Regions from separate parts of the Streptomyces sp. NPDC059743 genome, predicted to be linked through region 2. Evidence: riboswitches for the same ligand, from Rfam matches in the RefSeq annotation. Region 2 holds a riboswitch; each other region holds the start of a gene.
What was found. Region 2 has a riboswitch for cyclic di-AMP ahead of ACFV6H_RS07345 (peptidoglycan DD-metalloendopeptidase family protein). Riboswitches for the same ligand answer to the same signal wherever they lie in the genome.
Positions count from the first base shown of each region.

Region 1: another riboswitch for cyclic di-AMP. It lies ahead of ACFV6H_RS15310 (transglycosylase SLT domain-containing protein); the one in region 2 lies ahead of ACFV6H_RS07345 (peptidoglycan DD-metalloendopeptidase family protein).
Region 3: another riboswitch for cyclic di-AMP. It lies ahead of ACFV6H_RS05315 (transglycosylase family protein); the one in region 2 lies ahead of ACFV6H_RS07345 (peptidoglycan DD-metalloendopeptidase family protein).
Region 4: another riboswitch for cyclic di-AMP. It lies ahead of ACFV6H_RS21510 (M23 family metallopeptidase); the one in region 2 lies ahead of ACFV6H_RS07345 (peptidoglycan DD-metalloendopeptidase family protein).

Region 1 is NZ_JBHWGS010000007.1:177,752-183,110, reverse strand. It holds gene ACFV6H_RS15320 (ScbA/BarX family gamma-butyrolactone biosynthesis protein) at 1-774, opposite strand, end outside; gene ACFV6H_RS15315 (ScbR family autoregulator-binding transcription factor) at 914-1,567, shown strand; gene ACFV6H_RS15310 (transglycosylase SLT domain-containing protein) at 1,742-2,569, opposite strand; cyclic di-AMP (ydaO/yuaA leader) riboswitch at 2,574-2,734, opposite strand; gene ACFV6H_RS15305 (zinc-dependent alcohol dehydrogenase family protein) at 3,390-4,445, shown strand; gene ACFV6H_RS15300 (LacI family DNA-binding transcriptional regulator) at 4,617-5,359, shown strand, end outside.
Region 2 is NZ_JBHWGS010000003.1:351,236-356,594, reverse strand. It holds gene ACFV6H_RS07355 (S8 family serine peptidase) at 1-2,048, opposite strand, end outside; gene ACFV6H_RS07350 (tyrosine-protein phosphatase) at 2,241-3,038, opposite strand; cyclic di-AMP (ydaO/yuaA leader) riboswitch at 3,444-3,636, shown strand; gene ACFV6H_RS07345 (peptidoglycan DD-metalloendopeptidase family protein) at 3,641-4,597, shown strand; gene ACFV6H_RS07340 (SGNH/GDSL hydrolase family protein) at 4,803-5,359, shown strand, end outside.
Region 3 is NZ_JBHWGS010000002.1:477,547-482,905, forward strand. It holds gene ACFV6H_RS05300 (tetratricopeptide repeat protein) at 1-449, shown strand, start outside; gene ACFV6H_RS05305 (cytochrome P450) at 406-1,782, shown strand; gene ACFV6H_RS05310 (transglycosylase family protein) at 1,965-2,840, shown strand; cyclic di-AMP (ydaO/yuaA leader) riboswitch at 3,299-3,471, shown strand; gene ACFV6H_RS05315 (transglycosylase family protein) at 3,474-4,298, shown strand; gene eno (phosphopyruvate hydratase) at 4,634-5,359, shown strand, end outside.
Region 4 is NZ_JBHWGS010000011.1:293,738-299,096, reverse strand. It holds gene trmB (tRNA (guanosine(46)-N7)-methyltransferase TrmB) at 1-676, shown strand, start outside; gene ACFV6H_RS21515 (PrsW family intramembrane metalloprotease) at 754-2,097, shown strand; gene ACFV6H_RS21510 (M23 family metallopeptidase) at 2,435-3,466, opposite strand; cyclic di-AMP (ydaO/yuaA leader) riboswitch at 3,478-3,632, opposite strand; gene ACFV6H_RS21505 (PP2C family protein-serine/threonine phosphatase) at 3,972-5,102, opposite strand.

The sequences.
Region 1 (5,359 bases), on a different contig from region 2:
CACGGCCGCGGCCTGGCGCGCGGCTTCCAGCAGAATGATGCCGGGAACATGATCCGTGGCGTGGTCGAAGAAGAAGGGATGCCTGGGATCCGCCGGTTCGACCAGGAGGGTGCCGCCGTCGAGTCCCAGGACGACATCGTGCGCGCCCGTCACGCCCAGCCTACGGATGTCGGGGCGAAGCCGGCCGATGACGCTCTCCGGCGCGGCGGAGTGCGTACGGCCGGTCCGTACCGCCTCGTACCGTGCGCCGTCCAGGACTCGCGCACCGCCTCCGGCCTGCGCGAACACCGTCCCATGGGCGGAGAAGGAGACATCGAGCCGCAGCCCGGTGATCGAGCCGTCCTCGGCGGCGCGGCGCACATCGCTCGCCCGTACCGCGCAGATCACGGCGGTGGCACCGAAGAGCGCCCGCGGTTCCGCCGACGGATCGATCTCGAAGAACAGATCGGTGATGAGCAGATGCGCGGTGGGCGCGACATCGAAATACCGGAGCGGGATATAGATCCCGAGCTGGCGCAGTGTCTCGACGATCATCAGCGGACTGTGCAGATCGGCGCCGTCGCGCGGAAAAGTCGGATGGGACCGCGACCACGAAGCCGCGGCTTCGAACCCGGCGCCGTCCGCACTCCAAGCACTCCGCCGTACATCGGTGAGCAGCACCTCGGCCACGGAGTCCCGGTGCACCATCTCACGGGCGACGGTGCGCGACCAGGACAGTGGCCGGAGGTCCTCCATGGTGCCGCCGATCGGTGCGTCACCAACCGTTGTATTCATGCGACAAGAACACCGCAATTTTCGTTGCTACGCACGCCGGACCGGAGCCGCCAAGCCCGCCACGCCCGGTGGGAAAAGCCGCTACATTGCCTGCTGTCATTTAACGGAACGGCAATCCGGGGTACACGTGCGGGTTCGGGTGGAGCAGGTTCGGGCGAAAACAACGCGGAGGTTTCTCCTGGAAGCGGCGGCACAGTTGTTCGATGAGCGAGGTTACTCCGGCACCAGTATCAGCGATATCAGCGCGCAGTCCGGCCGTACGAGCGGAGCCATCTACTTCCACTACGCCAGCAAGGAGAATCTCGCCCTCGCCATTGTCGAGGAGCATTTCGCGACCTGGCCCAATCTGATCGACCGTTACAGCTCGTCCGACCGTCCGGCGCTGGAGCGGCTGGTGGCGCTGAGTTTCGAGGTGGCGAGGGCCTTCCGGGACGATGTGGTCATCCGCGCGGGCGCCCGGCTCTGGGCGGAGCGCACCGCCATCAATGTCACGCTGCCGAGGCCTTTTGTGGGCTGGCTGGAAACCGTCACCAAACTTCTTGAAGAGGCCCGCCAGGAGGGAGAACTCGCCAATGGCGTCACACCTCAGGTGGCCGCGCATGGACTCGTGTGCGCCTTCTTCGGACTGCACACCGTCTCCGACGCCCTGGAGGGACGCCAGCAGATCGAGGAGGCGCTGCACGATCTGTGGCTGCTGCTTCTGAACGCCCTTCAGACGGACCCGGATCCGGCGGCCCTGCTCGCGCGGGTGCGTGAACATCCTCTGATGCCGGTGCCGGCCGGGGGGCGATGAGCCGAGGACGCTGGGCTGAGGGCGCGGCGGACGGAGCGAACGGCCGGACCCGGCCGGGACGGGTGGATGTCCCGGCCGGGTCCGGCCGTGTGTGCGGGTGTACGAGTGTGCAGATGTGACGGTACGTCAGTGGCTACCGCCGACCAGGGCGTCAGGGCCCGTCGGCAGGGCCCGTCAGTAAGGGCCGTTCACATTGTCGATCGAGCCGTACCGGTCGGCCGCGTAGTTGCACGCGGCGGTGATGTTGGCGACCGGGTCGAAGCTGTCCATCGACGTACCGGGCACGTGGTAGGCCTGGAAGGTCGGGTCGATGACCTGGAGCAGGCCCTTGGACGGTGTGCCGGCCGCGGCGTTGGAGTCCCAGTTGTTGATGGCCGACGGATTGCCGGAGGACTCGCGCATGATGTTCCGGTAGATGCCGTCGTAGCTGCCGGGAATGCCGTTGGCGGCCATGACGTCCAGCGATTCCTTGATCCAGCCGTCCAGATCGTCGGTGTAGGTCTTGGCGGCCGGCTCGGTGACGGTACCGCTCGTATCGGCCGACGCGTCCGCGGTGGTCACGTCCCCAGTGGGCGCGTTCTCGGTGGTCGCGGTGACGTTCTCCACGGTCGCCGTCGCGTCCTCGGTGGTCGCCGTGGCGGTTTCCTCGACCGCGGCGGTGGCCGTCGTGTCGGGCGCGGCACTCTCACCAAGAGTCAGTTCAAGGCCTGGGTGGATCAGGGCCGGGTTGGCGCCGATGACGTCGCGGTTGTCCTCGTACAGCTTCTTCCAGCCGCCGCTGACGGAGTGCGCGGCGGCGATCTTGGAGAGCGAGTCACCCGCGACGACGGAGTAAGTCGCCGGGCTGTCCTGCTGTGTCGCGGCGACGGGCGACGACGCCGCCTCGGCGGTGGTCGCGGCGATGAACGGGAGCGCGAGTACGGCGCCGCCCGTGCCCACGACCGCGAGGCCTCGGGCGAACGGGCTGGTTCTGGGACGGCGGTGCTTGGCCTGTGCGGGCATGACGAATTCCTCTCCGTCGCCTGCGAGGTGAGCTGTCGGGTTCGGGCTGGAGCTGCCCGGCCGCGGTATGAGCGGCTTCACCCCAAGCCGGTCCGGATGACGGAACGGCGCCTTACCTGGGTCCCCCGCTCCTGCCGTGCGTGAGTGGGTTTCGGTTTCCGGACAGCGGCAGGATTCGGCGGTCCGCCCGGATTGACGTGAACGTAGGCGGAACGTCCGGAAAAAAACAAGACCTGAATTCACCGCGCGATCCGGCAGATGAATCCAGAGAGGAATGATCCGGTTACACAGAAGGCCTACGAGAACTCAACTCTCGTTCCCTGCGAGCGAAATGAACGAGACGGCGGCGACCACGGCCCACGGATGATGTGACGTACATCATGGTCTCTGCCGGAATTAATGACACCACAACACCGCACAGACGGGAGCAAGTTATGCGAATACCACCTAAATGCACCACAGGAGAAATGCGGGCAAATCGCCTATATAACCACTTCTCGGAGTGGGCACGATGGGCTCCTGCGACTCCGTCAATTCAGCGAAGGCCTCATCTATTCCTCCTTCGCGCGGCGGCATTCCGTTCGGGATACCGGGAAATCGTCGGCCCGACGAAGGAGCCGCGCCGCGGGCACCACCATTCGTCTGCCGCGCCGGGTCCCGGCTGTGATCCGCAGTCGTCGGGGAAGGAGAGCGCGTACCGATAACAATGCTCGTATCGTTGACGTTTCGATGTCTGGCGTTGCGGTGTCCCGTGTGTCGCGGCATCCCGTGTACCGCGTCCCGCGTCCGGCCCAGACGATCAGGAGGAGGTCATGCGGCGGTGAGAGCAGCGGTGTTCCGCTCGTACGGCGAGGATCTGGTGGTGGAGGACCGGCCGGTACCGGCCTGCCCGCCCGACGGTGTCGTCGTCCGCGTACGGGCGACAGGCGTCTGCCGGTCCGACTGGCACGCCTGGCAAGGGCACGATCCGGTCCCTCTGCCGCACATCCCGGGCCATGAGTTCGCCGGTGTGGTGGCCCGCGTCGGCGAACAGGTGGGCCGATGGGCCGTCGGTGACCGCGTCACCGTGCCGTTCGTCATCGGATGCGGTCGCTGCGAAGTGTGTCTGTCGGGAGATCCTCAGGTCTGCCCGGGCCAGAGCCAGCCCGGCTTCACCTATGACGGCTCGTTCGCCGAGTACGTGGCGGTGCCCGCGGCCGAGTTCAACCTCGTCCGGCTGCCCGACGCCCTGTCGTTTGCCGCCGCTGCCGCGCTCGGATGCCGCTTCGCCACGGCCTTCCGGGCGATCGTGGCCCATGGCCGGGTCCGGCGCGACGAGTGGGTCGCCGTTCTCGGCTGCGGAGGCGTGGGACTCTCCGCGGTGACGATCGCTTCGGCACTCGGCGCGCAGGTCATCGCGGTCGATGTCAGCGATGCGGCGCTGGACCGTGCGCGGAGCATGGGCGCGCGGCACACTCTGCTCACGGATTCGGACATGGACCCGGAATCGGTCGCGAAGGCCGTGCACAAGCTCACCGGCGAGGGCGCGCATCTCACCGTGGACGCCTACGGCTCCGCGTCGAACGTCATGGCGTGCCTGCGGTCCCTGCGGCGACGCGGCCGGCACGTCCAGATCGGTCTGCTGCTGGGAGCGGACGCGGCGTGCGCGGTGCCCATGGACCGGATCCTGGCCTGGGAGATCGAGCTCCACGGCTCGCACGGGATCGCCGCCGCCGACTACCCGGACCTGTTCCGGCTGCTGGACGAGCGCGACATCGATCTGGCACGGCTCATCGGCCGGACGATCCCGCTGGATCAGGCCGGCGCCGCTCTGCGCGGTATGAGCAGTGGCTCGGAACCGGGAATCACGGTGATATCGATGCCCGACGCACCGTGACGAACACACGTACCACCCGGCCCCTGGGCCGTATGCCGGAAAGCCGCACCCGGAAACAAGTCCGCTCCCGACTCTTGCCCAGGCTTCCGGTCCGTCTTAGTGTGACGCTCACGTAAACACTATCGAATCGATTCGACTAATCGATTCGACACCGACGGACGAAGGGGCGGCGTGGCCACCATCAAGGACGTGGCGCAGCGGGCCGGTGTCGCTCCGAGCACCGTCTCGTATGTGCTGAGCGGCACCCGGAAGATCTCCGAGGAGACCCGGATCGCCGTCCATGCCGCTGTCGAGGAGCTGGGTTACCACCCGCGCGCCAGCGCCCGTACGCTGCGCAGCGCCCGCAGCCAGGTCCTGGCGCTCGCGGTGCCCCGGGTGCCCGGAAAGTACCGGGGCGCGGACGGTACGTTCGCCATCGACATCAGCGACGCGGCACGCGGCCACGGCTACGACGTCGTACTGATCACCGATCTGGACGGCGTGGCGGCCATGCGCCGTGTCGCCGGCAGCGGAATGGCCGACGCGGCCGTGCTGATGGCCGTGGAGGAGCAGGATCCGCGCGCCGCCGCCCTCCGTGAGATGGAGTTTCCGGCCGCGCTGCTGGGCCGCAGTGAGGACGCGCCCGGTCTTCCATGGGTCGATCTCGACTGGGAGGCTTCCGTGGCCCTGGCGCTACGGGAGACCGTGGCGGGCGGGCACCGTCATATCGTCTTCCTGTCGTCCGCCGAGCACGAGATCGCCTCCCGGCGCGGTTACGCGCTGCACGGTCTGGCCGGTGCCCGTCGGGCGGCCCGCGAGAGCACGGCCGACATCCGGATCGTCCCTTCCAGCGGCGATCCCGGGCAGCTGAGCCGCACGCTGCGCGAGGTCCTGGCCGCCCGGCCCGCTCCCACCGCGCTCGTGGTCCAGCATCT
Region 2 (5,359 bases):
AAGCTGGTGTAGTCGACGAAGCCGTCCGGGCCCCAGATCGTGGGCAGCGCCTCGATGTGCTTGCCGTGGAGGTCGATCGTGTCGACCGTGAGCCGGTGCACCGGGCCGTTGACGACAAAACTGACCGTGGTGTGCACGGCCGTCCTGCCGTCCGAGGAGGTGGCGGTGACATAGCCGTAGTAGTCACCGCGCTCGGCCCGCGACGGATCGGCGCTCAGCGGAACCTCGACGGTGGCGCCGGGCGCGATGTCCACCGTGTCCGTACCGAGCCGGAGCGCGCCGCTCGCGAGCGCGCGCCCGCCGGTGGTGGCGAGTTGGGACGTCAGCCGGAGCGAGAGCTTGGCGGCGGAGGTGTTGGTGTAGCGGACGGTGGCGGTCCGGACGGTGGCGGTCGCGGAGCCGTCGGCCTGGGTCTTCGCGGCGGTCGTGCCCGTCTGGAACGGGCCCAGCGCGACGGTGCCCGTGGCGGTGAGCGGGCCGAGCGCGGCTGCCGCCAAGTCGATCCGGCCGCCGCCCTGCTGCGAGGGCTGCTGACCGGGCACTGTACGGGCGGTACTGACCAGAGCGTCCTTGAGCCGGTCGGCGCGCCAGTCCGGGTGCTGCTGGGCGAGCAGGGCCGCGGCACCGGTGACATGCGGTGTGGCCATCGAGGTGCCGGACGCCGCGACGTAGTACGGGTCGACGGGATCGCCCATGGTCGTGCCCGTGGCACGGGCGGCCACGATACCGACACCGGGCGCGGTGACATCGGGCTTCACCGCACCGTCGCCGAGACGGGGCCCGCGGCTGGAGAACGGGGCGAGCGAGTCGTCACGGTCCACGGCGCCGACCGTGAGCGCGGTGTCGGCCGCGCCCGGTGAGCCGACCGTCCGGTCGCCCATCTCGCCGTTGTTGCCCGTCGCCACGACGAACAGGGCGCCGCTGCTCGCGGTGAGTTCGTCCACCGCGCGGCTCATCGGATCGGTGCCGTCGGTCGGTGTGTCGGAGCCCAGGCTCATATTGACGACCTTGGCGCCCTCGGCCGCGGCCCACTCCATGCCCGCGATGACCTGGGACTCGGTGCCGTAACCGTCGTTGCCGAGGACCTTGCCGATCAGCAGCCCGGCCTGCGGAGCGACGCCCTTGCGGCTGCCGCCGGACGCGGCGCCGCTGCCGCCGACCGTGGAGGCGACATGTGTGCCATGGCCGAAGACGTCCTCGGTGCCGCCGCTGCCGGAGAAGTCCTTGGCCTCGACGATCCGGCCCGTCAGATCGGGATGTGTCGTATCCGCGCCGGTGTCGAGGACGGCGACCTTGACTCCCTGGCCCCGGTAGCCGGCGTCCCAGGCGGCGGGCGCGTTGATCTGCGCCGTACTGCGGTCCAGGACGGCGTTCACCTTGCCGTCCAGCCAGATCCTGGGAGTCGCTCGCAGATCGCGGGCGGTCATGGTGTCCCCGGCCGGCGCGAGCGTGTGCCAGAACGTACCGAGATCGCCGCCGGGTATCCGCAGCGAGCGGGCGCCGATGCTCTCCAGCAGGCGCGAGGGTACGGAGTCGTCCTGGAACCCGGACAGGGAACGCAGGGTCTCGGCGGCCTGTGCTCCGGAGGCCTGTGTTCCTGCGGCTTGTGCTTCGGAGGGCTGGGCGACGATCAGCGGGAGCGAGTCGGTGTGGGCCTCGTCGTATCCCTGCGAGACGAGCGCGGTCACATCGAACAGTTCCCGGTCGAGTGTTCCCGCCGACACCAGGTCCGCAGCGTCGGACGGCAGTACGGACAGCCGGCCGTCCTGCTCGGCGGTCCGGAAGAGGATGCCGTCGCGGCCAGGACCGGGCTGGACCGAGGCCGAGCGCTTTCCGTCCGGGCCCGTGGTGAGCGTCACCCGGTCACCGGTGATCAGCCGTACCGTCGTGGGCGTGCCCACCGAGGTGGCGCCGGTCGAGTCGGCGGTGCCGACGGGCCCGTCGGTCACCGTGTCCCGGGCGGAGGGCCGGGCCGCGACCGGCGCCACGGCACCCACGGTCATCAGCAAGGCCATGGATACCGCCGCCGTCAGGCGGATACGTCTCATTTGTCCAGCCCTTTCGTTCAACTCCGCTGTCACGCGCTGTTGGACAGAATCTGGTAGGGCTGGAGCGGCTGTCACTGGTTCATGGGTGGCGTGGTTGAGACATGTCCCAACCACGCCACGGCCACGAACACCGGATCGGGCACGGGAAGTCGGCGGGACGGGACCTACCGGACAGGACTCACCGGACAGGACCTAATCGAGGAGGCGGGCGCGCAGCCGCTCACGTGTCTCGGGCGCGAGCCCCAGTCCCTCGGTGAGATAGGTGTCGGTGGTGCCCCAGGCCTTCTCGATGGTCTCGAAGGCCGCCGCGAGATACTCGGCGCGCGCGTCGAAGAGCGGGCTGAGCAGGTCCATCACCTCGGTGGACATTCCGGCGGGCGAATTGTCGCTGCGCCGGACCGGATAGCGGCGGTGCGGATCGTTCGACTTGAGATAGTCCGCCTCGATCGCCTCGGGCTCCACCCCGACCGCGAGCAGGGCCACGGCGACCGAGAGACCGGCCCGGTCCTTGCCCGCCGCGCAGTGCATGAGCGCCGGCATGCTGTCCTCGGCGAGGGCGTGCAGGACACGGCTGTGCTCGGCGGTGCGGTCCTTGATGATCGAGCGGTACGAGTCGGTCATCCGGGCCGCGGCCTTGCCGTCCGCGAGGAGCGAGCGGAGCTGGTCCAGATCGCCGTCCCTGACCATCCGCCAGAACTCGGCGCCGTCGGCCGGGTCGGTGAGCGGAATGTTCACATTGCGTACGCCGGGCAGCTCCACGTCCGCTCCGTCGAGCTTCAGATCGGCGGCATTGCGGAAGTCGAAGATCGTGTGAAGCCCGAGGGACGAGAGAAAGGCCGCGTCGGCCGCGGTGGCATTGGCGAGATGACCGCTGCGGAAGAGCCTGCCCGGCCGCACCTGCCTGCCGTCCGTGGTGGGCAGTCCTCCGACATCACGGAAGTTGCGCACGCCGGCCAGCTCGGGCTCTGTCGACGGGACCTGCTGCGTCACGGCCTGCTCCTCCGTGTCTGCCGTCGGCGCGGCTCGCCGACGCTGTCGACCTCTGACACTACGACATCTGTTCGTGTGGCAATCAGTTCGGCTGTCGGGAATCCGATGGGAGCATTCGGACATTATTCGCTGATAGATATCGCCCAAATGTGCATCTGTCCGTATTGGGTGATTCCTTATGTCCTGCCCCGGTCGCGGATGAGATGGGTTCCGGTCCGTGACCAGGATCATATCCGTGACGTTCCGTGGTGATGACATGTATTCGAATTCCTTGTCTGGAGCGGAGTTCGGAGGCCGTCGTCCACTCAGGGTGACCGGTAAAGCCGGGTTAAATGCGAGTGCGTCTTGTCGGTGGAAAAGGATCGCTTGTTCCGCTCGCCCCACTCGCCTACGTTCACCCTCAATCCGGACGGACCGCCGAATCCTGCCGCCGCCCGGAATTCGTATCGTCAAGCAACGCGTGGCAGGAGCGGGGGACCCAGGTAGTACGCCGGTCCGGAAACTCCGGAACGGCTTGGGGTGAAGTCGCGCGACAATCGCGACCGGGCATCTCCCGTCCGAACCCGACAGCTCACCTCGCAGGCGCCGGAGAGGAATTCGCCATGCCCGCGAAGGGTAAGCACCGCCGTCCCAAGGCCAACAACCCGGTATCGCGCGGATTCATAGCCGCCGGTACCGGCGGAGCCGCCATCGCACTTCCGCTCATCGGCGCCACCGGCGCGCACGCCGCCGTGAAGGCCGCACCGGCCACCGCGCCCGAGGCCGTCACCCAGCAACAGCTCGGCGTGGAGCAGACCGTCGTGGAGCACGTCGGCGCGAAGAAGGCCGGCGCCAAGAAGGGCGCCACCAAGACCCGGGTCTACACCGTGGTCGCGGGCGACTCCCTGTCGAAGATCGCCAAGAAGCAGCATGTCCACGGTGGCTGGCACAAGCTGTACGCGGACAACCGCGAGGCCGTCGGGCCGAACCCGTCGCTGATCCACCCCGGGCTGAAGCTGACCATCAAGGCGCGCGGCGCAGACCATACGCGTCCCGCGAAGCCGGCCGAGCCGACAGAGCCGTCCAAGTCTTCCGACAGCGCCTCGGACGACACCGGTGCCTCGGATCCGTCCACCACCACGCCGGCCGACACGCCGGAGCAGAGCAGCGGCTCCGGCTTCACCACGCCCGTCGACGATCCGCAGATCGGCACTCCGTACCGTGCCTCGGGCAGCAGTTGGGCCAGCGGCTACCACACCGGTGTGGACTTCCTGGTGGACACGGGCACCGAGGTGAAGGCGGTCGGCGCGGGCACGGTCGTGACGGCGGGCTGGGGCGGCTCGTACGGTAATCAGGTCGTCATCGAGCACAGCGACGGCCACTACTCGCAGTACGCCCATCTGTCCTCGATATCCGTCTCCGAGGGCGACACCGTCAGCGAGGGCCAGCAGATCGGTCTCTCCGGCGCCACCGGCAATGTCACGGGACCGCATCTGCACTTCGAGATCCGTACCGGACCGGAGTACGGCTCGGACATCGACCCGCTGGCGTATCTCCGCGATCAGGGTGTCAATATCTGAGGTACGGCACCGACTGAGGCATGGCGTCGTTCTTGCTGCGTTCTCCGTTCTCTGCTCTCCGCCCGGCACCGGTACTTCCGTGTCGGGCGGAGAGCGTTGGGCATATTCCCGCTTGGCCGAAAATTGACCGATGGTGTATCTCACGCCTGGTCAACCCTTCCTTACGGTCGCGTAGGTCACATCTGCGGGTGAAAGATGTGGTGTTGTGGCAGACGATTCGAGATCAAGAAGAAGAGGCGTATTCGGGTCGTACACGGCGATCGGTGACAGCTTCACGGAGGGCGTGGGCGATCCCGGACCCGATGGACGGTATGTCGGCTGGGCGGACCGGCTCGCGGTTCTGCTCGCCGATCGACTGGCTGACCAACTCACCGACCTGGTGACCGACGGTGCCGTCCCGGCCGGTCCTGCGGACACCGTGCACGGTGATTTCCGGTACGCGAATCTCGCCGTACGCGGCCGGCTCCTCGACCAGATCGTCACCGAGCAGATTCCCCGGGCCAAGGAACTCGCCCCCGATCTGGTGACCTTCTGCGGAGGCGGCAATGACATCATCCGGCCCGGCACCGATCCCGACGATGTCGCCGAGCGCTTCGAGCGGGCCGTCGCCGATCTGGCCGGAGCGGTCGGCACGGTCATGGTGACGACCGGCTTCGACACCCGAGGCGTTCCCGTACTCCGTCATCTGCGCGGCAAGATCGCGACGTACACCGCCCATGTACGGGCCATCGCCGACCGCTACGACTGTCCGGTGCTCGATCT
Region 3 (5,359 bases), on a different contig from region 2:
TGGCGCCGATGCCTTACTTCGCCTGGGGGTTCGCGATGGACATGGGAATCGACGGTATGTCCGAACCCGAGAAGATAACCGCAGCCCAAGCCGCCCTGCTCCCAGCGGCGGAGAAGGGGGACATCGACGCCATGCTCTGGCTCGCCGTCTTCTGTGAGGATGCGGGAGACGTGGTGGAGGCGGCACGCTGGTACCGGGCGGCGGCCGACGCTAATTCCTCGTACGCATACTTGGCGGGGGATTACCTCGCCGAACACGGCAGCGTCCTGGAGGCGATTCCGTACCTCAGGACCGCCGCCGAGACCGGGAACCGGACATCCGCCGCCCTGCTCGGCAGGCTGCTGCGCGATCAGGCCGAGCACTGGTTGCGCGTGGCGGCTGGAGACGGCGACGGCGCGGCGGTGTATGAGCTGGGCGATCTGCTCAACAGACCCGGCCGGCCCAGCTAGGTCGCCTGGGCCACACACCCGCACCCGACGGTCTCCAGGCCCGCCCCGATACCGTCAACCGGTGACCGAAAAGCCTCCCATCCCCGCCCCCGCCCCCGAGCTCTTCACCTGGGAGTTCGCCACCGACCCGTACCCCGCCTACGCCTGGCTCCGTGAGCACGCGCCCGTGCACCGGGCCCGGCTGCCCAGTGGTGTCGAGGCGTGGCTCGTGACGCGGTACGGGGACGCCAAGGCGGCGCTCGCCGATGCGCGGCTGTCCAAGAATCCCGTTCATCACGCGGAGGCGGCGCACGCCAAAGGGAAGACCGGGATTCCCGGGGAGCGCAACGCGGATCTCATGACGCATCTGCTCAATATCGATCCGCCCGACCACACCCGGCTGCGCCGGCTGGTGTCCAAGGCGTTCACGCCCCGGCGCATCGCGGAGTTCGGGCCTCGCGTCCAGCAGCTCACCGACCGGCTCATCGACGGTTTCGCGGCGAAGGGCGAGGCGGATCTGATCCATGACTTCGCCTTCCCGCTGCCCATCTACGCGATCTGCGATCTGCTCGGCGTACCGGCCGAGGACCAGGACGACTTCCGCGACTGGGCCGGCATGATGATCCGGCATTCAAAAGCCGGCCACGGCGGCGGGCCGCGCGGCGGTGTGGCGCGGTCGGTCAAGAAGATCCGGGGATATCTGGCCGAACTCATCCACCGTAAAAGGGAGAATCCGGGCGACGATCTGATCTCCGGCCTCGTCCGGGCCAGTGACGACGGCGAGCATCTCACCGAGAACGAGGCCGCGGCGATGGCCTTCATCATCCTCTTCGCCGGTTTCGAGACCACCGTCAACCTGATCGGTAACGGCGTCCATACGCTGATGCGCCACCCGGAGCAGCGCGCCCGGCTTCAGCGGTCGCTCGACGCGGGCGAGACGGAGCTGCTCGCGACGGGTGTCGAGGAACTGCTGCGCCACGACGGTCCGGTGGAGCTGGCGACCTGGCGGTACGCCACCGAGCCGGTGACGCTCGGCGGGCAGCGGATCGCGGTGGGCGATCCCGTACTCGTCGTACTCGCCGCGGCGGACCGCGACCCGGAACGGTTCGCCTCGCCCGACACACTCGATCTCGCACGGCGTGACAATCAGCACCTCGGCTACGGGCACGGCATCCACTACTGCCTCGGCGCACCGCTCGCCCGCCTTGAAGGACAGACCGCTCTCGCGACGCTGCTGACCCGGCTGCCCGATGTGCGGCTTGCCGTGGATCCTGCCGATTTGCGCTGGCGCGGAGGGCTCATCATGCGTGGATTGCGCACACTTCCGGTGCAGTTCACGCCATTGTCCGGCTGATGGACCGCTGCCGGTTTCGAGGCCCGATCAGGAAGCTGCAACTGACGGACCGTCAGGAATGTGACTTTCACGTGATCTCCGCTGCATCGACTTGTGACAGACGTTCGAGTACCGCTACGTTCACCGACGACTCAGCAGCAACACGCCGTAGTCGAAACGACAGTCACACGGAAGGCAAGCGCATGCGCTCCGCGAACGGCCGACACCGCAGACCACGCCAGGCCCCCGCTCTGATCGTCGCCGCTGGGGTGACCGGGTCGGCGATCGCCATCCCGCTGTTCGCCGCCTCGGGCGCCAGCGCGGCGGACGCCTCCACCTGGGACCGTGTCTCCGAATGCGAGAGCGGCGGTATGTGGAGCGCGGACCTCGGCAACGGCTACTACGGCGGCCTCCAGCTCGGCCAGGAGACCTGGGACGCCTTCGGCGGCGGCGCGTACGCGGCCCGGCCCGACCTCGCCAGCCGTTCCCAGCAGATCACCGTGGCGGAGAAGATCCTCGAAGCGCAGGGCTCGAAGGTCTGGTCGAGCTGTGCGTCGGTCTCCGGGCTGACGGGCACCCTGCTGCCCGGTGTCGGTCTCGGAAGCGGCTCCGGCTCCGGCTCCGGCTCCACGGGAGCCTCGCAGGGCGACCAGGGCGCCGATCCGACGGGCAGTCCCTCCGGCGCTCCGGACGCCGAGCCCTCCGCTCCGGCCGACGGAACGGGCGTGCGGCCCGGCGAGCCGGTCCCTTCCGGTTCGGCCGGCACGCCCACGTCCGGAGCTTCCGCGGACGGCGCCGAGGGCACCGACGGGCTCGGCCTCGGTGGCACTGCCACCGGCGGTACGGAGTCGGCCAAGGGCAAGCACCGCGGTGAGGCCGCCCAGGAGGATGCCGTAACGGGCAATTCGGATGAAGGACTTGAATACGGTCGCCATGCCTCACGAGGTGACGGCCTGTCGCGCAGTACGGACGGCCTGCCGGATCGTACGGAATCGCCCGCTCCGGCGGAGGCCGATCAGCCCGCCGAGCGCAACTGGCTGGTCGCCGACGGGCAGAAGGTGCTCGGCGGGTGGCTGTAAGGCGTACGGGCCGATGGCTGTGAGGTGAGCGAGGGCGGCCGGTACCGGCCGCCCTCGGTGCGTTCTCGGTGTGTTCTCGCCGGCCGTGGCCCTGATCCCGCCCGTGGTCCCGGCCTTGATGCCGCCTTGATTCAATCCTTGGTCCAGCCCTTGGTTCAGCCCTTGATCCCGCCGTGAAGTGGCGCGGATTCAGAGGGTAGTTCGCGGTTCTATGTCCGCTTCTGTGCAAGTGAGACAAGGGTCTCTTTGTTGCAACTAGGGACTTTTGCCCTGTGCGTTGCCCTGCTTTCTGCTCCCACCAGCGGAAATGCGTAAACCTGGGCGGTGGGTAAGGGCGTTATTTCCCTGATGTCTCCTTTGAAGAACCGGCGGGCCTGTGATTACGGTCTGAACCGCTCGCACCGCGGGCCTCGTCGACCGTCACGCCGAATCCTGCCGTCGGTCGGGGGGAGTAGTCGTCGCGTCATGCGCCGAAGGCAGGAGCGGGGGACCCACGGTTTGTGCCGGCCCCGGCCGTCGAGAGACGGCCGACGACCGGCTCGGGGTGAAGCCGGATGCGCGAGCGTCCGGCCGGGCAACTCACTTGGCCCGAACCCGACAGCTCACCTCGTAGGCGTCGGTGAGGAGAGTTCCATGCCGCGTTCCAGCAAAGGTTCCAGCAAGGGCAAGCACCGCCGTCCCTCCCGCTCCGTGACCGCCCGCTATGCCACGCTCGCCGGAATCACCGGTGCCGCCGTCGCGGTCCCGCTGATCGGCGCCACCTCCGCCTCCGCCGCGACCGCCTCCGAGTGGGACCGGGTCGCCCAGTGCGAGTCCGGCGGCAACTGGTCCATCAACACCGGTAACGGGTACTACGGCGGCCTCCAGTTCAGCAGCTCCACCTGGGCCGCGTACGGAGGCACCGCCTACGCGGCCAGGGCCGACCTCGCCTCGAAGTCCCAGCAGATAACGGTCGCCGAGAAGGTGCTGGCCGGCCAGGGCAAGGGCGCGTGGCCCACCTGTGGCGTCAACCTCTCCAACGCCGCGTACGACGGTGGCTCGGCCGGCACAGGCTCCGGTTCCGGTACGGGCTCCGGTTCCGGCTCGGGCTCCGGGTCCGGTTCGAACTCCGGCGGCGGCTCTGATTCCGGTTCCGGTTCCGGTTCCGGTACACAGGACCAGGCCGCCCAGCAGCAGGCGCAGCCCCAGCAGCAGACCCGGCCCGCCCAGCCCAAGCGGCAGCAGGCGCAGCCCGCCTCGCGCGGCGAGAGCCGCGCCGCCACGGATGCCGCCACCGGCGCCGCCACCACGTTCAAGAAGGGCGACGGCGAGTACAAGGTCAAGTCCGGTGACAGCCTCTCCAAGATCGCCGCCGCGCACCAGGTCAAGGGCGGCTGGAAGAAGCTGTTCGAGCTGAACAAGGACATCGTCCGCGACGCCGATCTCATCTACCCGGGCCAGCAGCTCCATCTGACCTGACCTGACCTGACCCGACCCGACCCGACCCGAGCTGACCTGACTCGCCCGGCCCGGCGCGTGATCCCCGTACGCGCCGGGCCGCGGTCTGCGCCTGTCCGGGCGTACGCGAGGGATACGCAGGGAGGACTCAGGACGGACTCAGGACGGACGCGGAGGGTACTCGGAGCGGTGCTCAACACGGCACTCAAGGCGGTGCTCATCGGCGCGCCGAGGCGCTCGGGTGCTTGATCCGTCCCAGCGGGCGGGCACCGGCCGGCCGACGCCTCCGGGCCGGTTAGGCTCATGCCGCAAGGCCAATGAGACCCTGCACTCCAAGCGTCACATCCCAGAAGGAGATGCTCGTGCCGTCCATCGACGTCGTCGTAGCCCGGGAAATCCTGGACTCCCGAGGCAACCCCACGGTCGAGGTCGAGGTCGGCCTCGACGACGGCAGCACCGGCCGTGCTGCCGTCCCGTCCGGTGCCTCCACCGGTGCGTTCGAGGCCGTGGAACTCCGTGACGGAGACGCCAACCGCTATCTGGGCAAGGGCGTCGAGAAGGCCGTACTGGCCGTCATCGAGCAGCTCGGCCCGGAGCTCGTCGGCTACGACGCCACCGAGCAGCGCCTGATCGACCAGGCCATGATCGACCTGGACGCCACCGAGAACAAGGGCTCGCTGGGCGCCAACGCCATCCTCGGTGTCTCGCTCGCCGTCGCGCACGCCGCCTCCGAGGCCTCGGACCTCCCGCTCTTCCGCTACCTGGGCGGCCCGAACGCGCATCTGCTGCCCGTTCCGATGATGAACATCCTGAACGGCGGCTCGCACGCCGACTCCAATGTGGACATCCAGGAGTTCATGATCGCTCCGATCGGCGCGGAGTCCTTCTCCGAGGCGCTGCGCTGGGGTGCCGAGGTCTACCACACCCTCAAGAAGGTCCTGAAGCAGAAGGGCCTCTCCACCGGTCTCGGCGACGAGGGCGGCTTCGCGCCCAACCTGGAGTCCAACCGCGCCGCGCTCGACCTGATCCTCGAAGCCATCAAGGAAGCCGGCTATGTGCCGGGCCGTGACATCGCGCTCGCG
Region 4 (5,359 bases), on a different contig from region 2:
CGTCACCACGGGGCAGGCCGACGCGCTGCGGCGGCTGTGGCCCGTCTGGGGCCTGGACATCGACGGCCGGCGGGTCCTGGACCCGTACGAGCTGTTCGACGGGCTGCCGGTCGTCCTGGAGATCGGCTTCGGGATGGGCGAGGCCACCGCGCGCATGGCCGCGGACGACCCGGGCACCGGCATACTCGCCGTCGATGTGCACACGCCGGGCCAGGGAAATCTTCTCCGGCTCGCGGAGGAGAACGGGCTGTCCAACATCCGGGTGGCCAACGGCGACGCGATCATCCTGCTCAGGGAGATGCTGCCGCCCGGGTCCCTCGACGGACTGCGGGTCTACTTCCCGGATCCCTGGCCCAAGAAGCGCCATCACAAGCGGCGGCTGATCCAGCCGGAGTTCCTCACGCTGGCCGCGAGCCGGCTGAAGCCCGGGGCCCTGCTGCACTGCGCGACCGACTGGGAGCCGTACGCCGAGCAGATGCTCGCGGAGCTGACGGCCCACCCGGGCTTCGAGAACACCCGGCCGGACGGCGGATACGCGCCACGGCCCGCCTTCCGGCCGCTGACCCGGTTCGAGGGCCAGGGACTCGACAAGGGCCATGTCGTACGCGATCTGCTGTTCCGCCGCGTACCGGATCTGCCGGATCTCCATGAACGGCCGGAACAGCCGTCCGCCTGACGCCGCCCGGCCCCGTAACCGCCGGTAGCCGCACAGGCACCATCGCCGGTGTCAGTGCCGCTCGTTAGGGTCGTCGCGTGTCGGAACCCACTCAGCAGCGCCTCGATCCGGGCCCGGCGATCCCCGTCTACGAGCGGCAGCAGCAGCTCGGCGACCTGTGGACCGCCGTGCCGGAGCCTGCCCGCAGGCGCTATCGGCCGCGCCGCGCCTTCTGGCGCCATCGGGCGGTGCGAGCGGGAGCCGTGATCACGCTGCTCGCCCTCTGCGGCCTGGTGATCCTGGCGCTCGTCCGGGACCAGACCGGCACCGAGGGCTTTCTGGTCGGCCTCGGGCTCGCCGTGCTGCCCGTACCGCTCCTGGTCGCGGCCTTCCGCTGGCTGGACCGCGTCGATCCAGGGCCCTGGCGGAATCTGCTGTTCTCGTTCGCCTGGGGCGCCTTCGCCGCCGCCCTGGTCGCGATCATCGCCAACACCTTCGCGATCCGGTGGATAGCCACCGCCACCGCCGACCCGGCCGGCGCGGAGTCCCTGGGCGTCACGGTGATAGCGCCGGTCGTGGAGGAGAGCGCCAAGGCCGCGGCGATCCTGCTGGTCTTCCTGTTCCGCAGACGGGACTTCACCGGGCTGGTCGACGGAGTCGTGTTCGCGGGCTTCACCGCCACCGGCTTCGCCTTCACCGAGAACATCCTCTATCTCGGCAGCGCCTTCGGCGAGGACCGGAGCGCGGGCAGCGCAGGCCTGGCCTCCATAACGGCGGCGACCTTCTTCGTACGGGTGGTGCTGGCGCCGTTCGCGCACCCGCTCTTCACCGTGCTCACGGGCATAGGCTTCGGCCTGGCGGCGACGGCGGCCCGCCACCAGAAGATCCGGCGGCTGGCCCTCCCGCCGCTCGGTCTGGCGCTGGCGATGGGTATGCACGCACTGTGGAACGGCTCGACGTCGCTCTTCGGCCCGTTCGGCTTCTACGCCGTGTACGCGGTGTTCATGGTGCCGGTCTTCGGGCTGCTGACCTGGCTGGCAATCTGGAGCAGACAGCGCGAGCTGCGTACGGTCTCGGCCGAGCTGCCCGCGTACGCGGCGGCGGGCTGGCTGCCTGCGTCCGCGCCTCAGGCGCTCTCCTCGATGCGGGCGCGCACGGTGGCGCGCGATTTCGCGGCCCGTACGTACGGACCTCAGGCGTCCAGATCGGTCGGCGAGTACGAGGCGTTCGCGACGTCCCTGGCGTTTCTGCGCCATGACGCCCAGCGCGGCAGGACCGGCCCGGACTTCGTGGAGCGCGAGCAGGAGCTGCTGCACCATCTCTGGGAACGCAGGGAGACGGCCGGGCCCGCGCTGACCTATGCCGCGCGGGCCACGGGCCGGGTGCCGGTGCCGCCGCCGTACATCGACTACGACGGCTACAACCCGTACCGCCAGTACTGACGACCTACTGCCAGCCAACGACCGGCCGAAGACCGACGGGACCGGCGGCCCAGGCGTCGGGGGGCTAGGTCCTGTCCGGCCGGTCTTCGTGGATCAGCCCGGGGCGTCCGGTGCGGTGCATCGCAAGGCGGAGGATTGCCCGTGTACTGGATGTACTCGGGCAACTCCGACAACGCGGCGAGGTGCCGTGCCGGGCGTTCCGGGCCCACGAAGACCGGCCGGACAGGGCCTAGCGCCGGAGCCGCCGGGGACGGGGACAGCGTGATGCCACGGGGATCAAGCCGAGGGCCGAGGAGCGCGGTCGGGCGGCGGCACTCAGGGAGTCACGCGGCGTGGCTCAGGGAGCCAGGCCCTTGCTGCGCAGCCAGCTCATGGGATCGACACCGGAGCCGCCCGCCGTGTGGACTTCGAGGTGCAGATGCGGCCCGGTCACATTGCCGGTCGCGCCGACCCGGCCGATGGTCTCGCCGGTGGTGACCTTCTGCCCGGCGGTGACGGTCATCGAGGACTGGTGGCAGTACCAGATCTCCGTACCGTCATCCAGCTCCAGGATGGTCCGGTAGCCGTACGAGCCCGACCAGCCGGCCGAGGTGACCGTGCCGCTGTGCACGGCCTTGACCGGCGTGCCCGTCGGAGCGGCGAAGTCCAGACCGGTGTGGTAGCCGGAGGACCACATGGAGCCGGACTCACCGTAGGTGGAGGTGATGGTGTACGAGGAGGTGGGAAGAGCGAAACTGGCGGCCAGCTTCGCGAGGCGCTCCGCCTCCGCCTTGGCCCTGGCCTCCGCCTCGGCCTTCTTCTTCGCCTCTTCGATCTTCTTCTCGGCCTCGGTCTGCTGCTTCTTGGCCAGTGCCGCGGCCTGCTCGGCCGCAGCGCGCTCCGCAGCCGCCTTCTCCGTGGCGTCGGCCTCGTTCTGCTGCTGCTCGGCCTGCTGGAGGATCCGGGCCCGCAGGGCCTCGCCCGCGTCCGTGGCGCCCTGTTCCGCGTCCGCCGCCGTCATACCGGCGGTGGTGAGCGGTGCGCTGGCCAGCAGATCCGGCTCGGCCTCGTCGGCCGCCAGCGATCCCATGCCCGGGAGCGAACCGGCGTCGGGAAGATTGTCCGTGATGGCGTCGGGCAGGGATATGGAGACCGCGGGCTTGTCCTGCGCGGTGGCCATACCGCCCGCGCCGACGGCGGCTATGACACCCACGCCGAGGACGGTGGAGCTACGGGCGAAGCCGTTGCGCTGCTTGCCGACGCGATGCCTGCCGCGTACCGGGCGTACGGACTCCTCGGTGGGATTCCACTCGCCCCATGCCCGCTCCGGCTCGGTGCCGAAGGAGGTGGTTTCGAAGGGGACCGTGGGGGCAGGCTGATTGGACGCCACTGAGGCGCACTCCTTTCCTTCCTTCTCGCCTACCGGGTTAGCTGACGGGTTCGGAGCAGGAAGGTCTCCTACGGTCGCCCTGAGCTGCGCAAGGCAGCAAAGAACTCCCGATTCACCCCAATTGGTGGTTCCCCGGTTCCCTTGCGGGATTCGGCGCGTGAGCACGGTGCCGACTCTTACGACGGCTGGGACGACCGCGCTGCGTTATCGAACGTTAATAGAGACCGGGCCCTTATTCCAAGCCGTTCCGGGTGATCATTAACAACTTCGCATCGGACACACCAGGGCACATGCATACGCAATCGGGCGAGCTGACTGCCTTTCAGCACGCCCGGCATACCTGACGGTATGTCAAATGTTATGCGGAGGGATACCTATCGATCACACACGGTGGTGACGGCCCGACGGACCGCGCGCGAGCACGCCCGGGACACGTGGGACGCCCGGAGCACAGGGATCGCGCGGGACATGCAGGACGCCCAGGACACGTCCGTCAGGGAACGAGTCAGGGCACGAGAGGTATCGTCCTGCGCCGTTCCGGCTCGACCTCCGTGGGCCGGTTCACCGCCAGCAGCGCCATGTCGTCCTGGCTCCCGCCGCCCGTGTGCAGCCGTACGTCGTCGATCAGCGCCTGGAGCAGTTCGTCGGGCCCTTGGAAGATCCGTCCGTCGAGCCGGTCGCGCGGCACATAGAAGACACCACGGGAATCACGCGCCTCGGAGAGTCCGTCCGTGTAGAAGAGCAGCGTCGATCCAACCGGGTACTTGGCCTGCTGGGCACGGTCCGGCCAGGCGCCCAGTTCGCTCATCCCGAGCGGCAGCGCGGGATCGCGCGTCTCCAGCATCCGTACCGCGCCGTTCTCGCACATCAGCAGCGGATCGGGATGCCCTCGGTTGACCAGCTTCACCACATCTCCGTCGTGCGGGATCTCGGCGAGCACGGCCGTGGTGAAGCCTTCGAACGCGTCCAGCCCGCCACGTCTGGTCCCGTCGCGCGTGAGAGCCCGCTCCAGCCGCTGCGCCACGCCCTCCAGCGAGCTCTCCTGTTCGGCGGCCTCCCGGAAGGACCCGATGACGACGGCCACCGCCTCGACCGCCTCAAGCCCTTTCCCCCGTACGTCCCCGACCACCAGTCGTACTCCGTACGGCGTGTCCTGTACGGCGAAGAGGTCGCCGCCGATGAACGCGCCTTCCTGGGCCGCCTCGTACCGCGCGGCGATACGCAGCCCGCCGATCCGTTCGGCGGGTCTCGGCAGCACCGCCCGTTGAGCGGTCTCGGCGATGATCCGGGCGGAGGCGAGCCGCTGCCCGCTGCGGCGCAGCACTCCGCTGATGTACAGCGCGAGGAGCGAGACGACCACAACGGTCAGCAGCTCGCTGAGCGCCTCCAGCGTCATGAGCGAGTTGGCGTAGAGATGCATCGCCAGCTCGAAGAGCAGCGAGGCGATGGCGACCAGCAGCGTGCCGATCAGCGGGTAGAACGGCGCGGCGACCAGCGGGGCCGCCGCGTAGAGTGGGGCGGCCGTGACACGTGTCGGAGTCAGGGAGTCGAAGATCACTCCGACGACGAGCACGAGCAGAGGCAGAACGCGGACCAGCCGCCGCCCGGTACGGACCCGGCCGCCCGAAACCGGCACCCCGTCACTCGACGTGAGACCGACCGTCTCGTCGGCCCGCCGACCGCTGCCGCTCAGGCACTCCCTGAGCCTCCTCAGCTTCCCCACCAGTGGTCACCTGCCCGGTTCCGCCTAGGGCTACGGACGGTACCGCGCCCCACCCAGGCTGGCCGCTGCCGTCCGCGGCGGCGACTCGCCGTCGGCCGAGTGGGCTATGGAGCAGATCGGATCGCGACCGGCTCCACAGCAGGTCAGACAGCCGGACGGCCAGTCGGTCA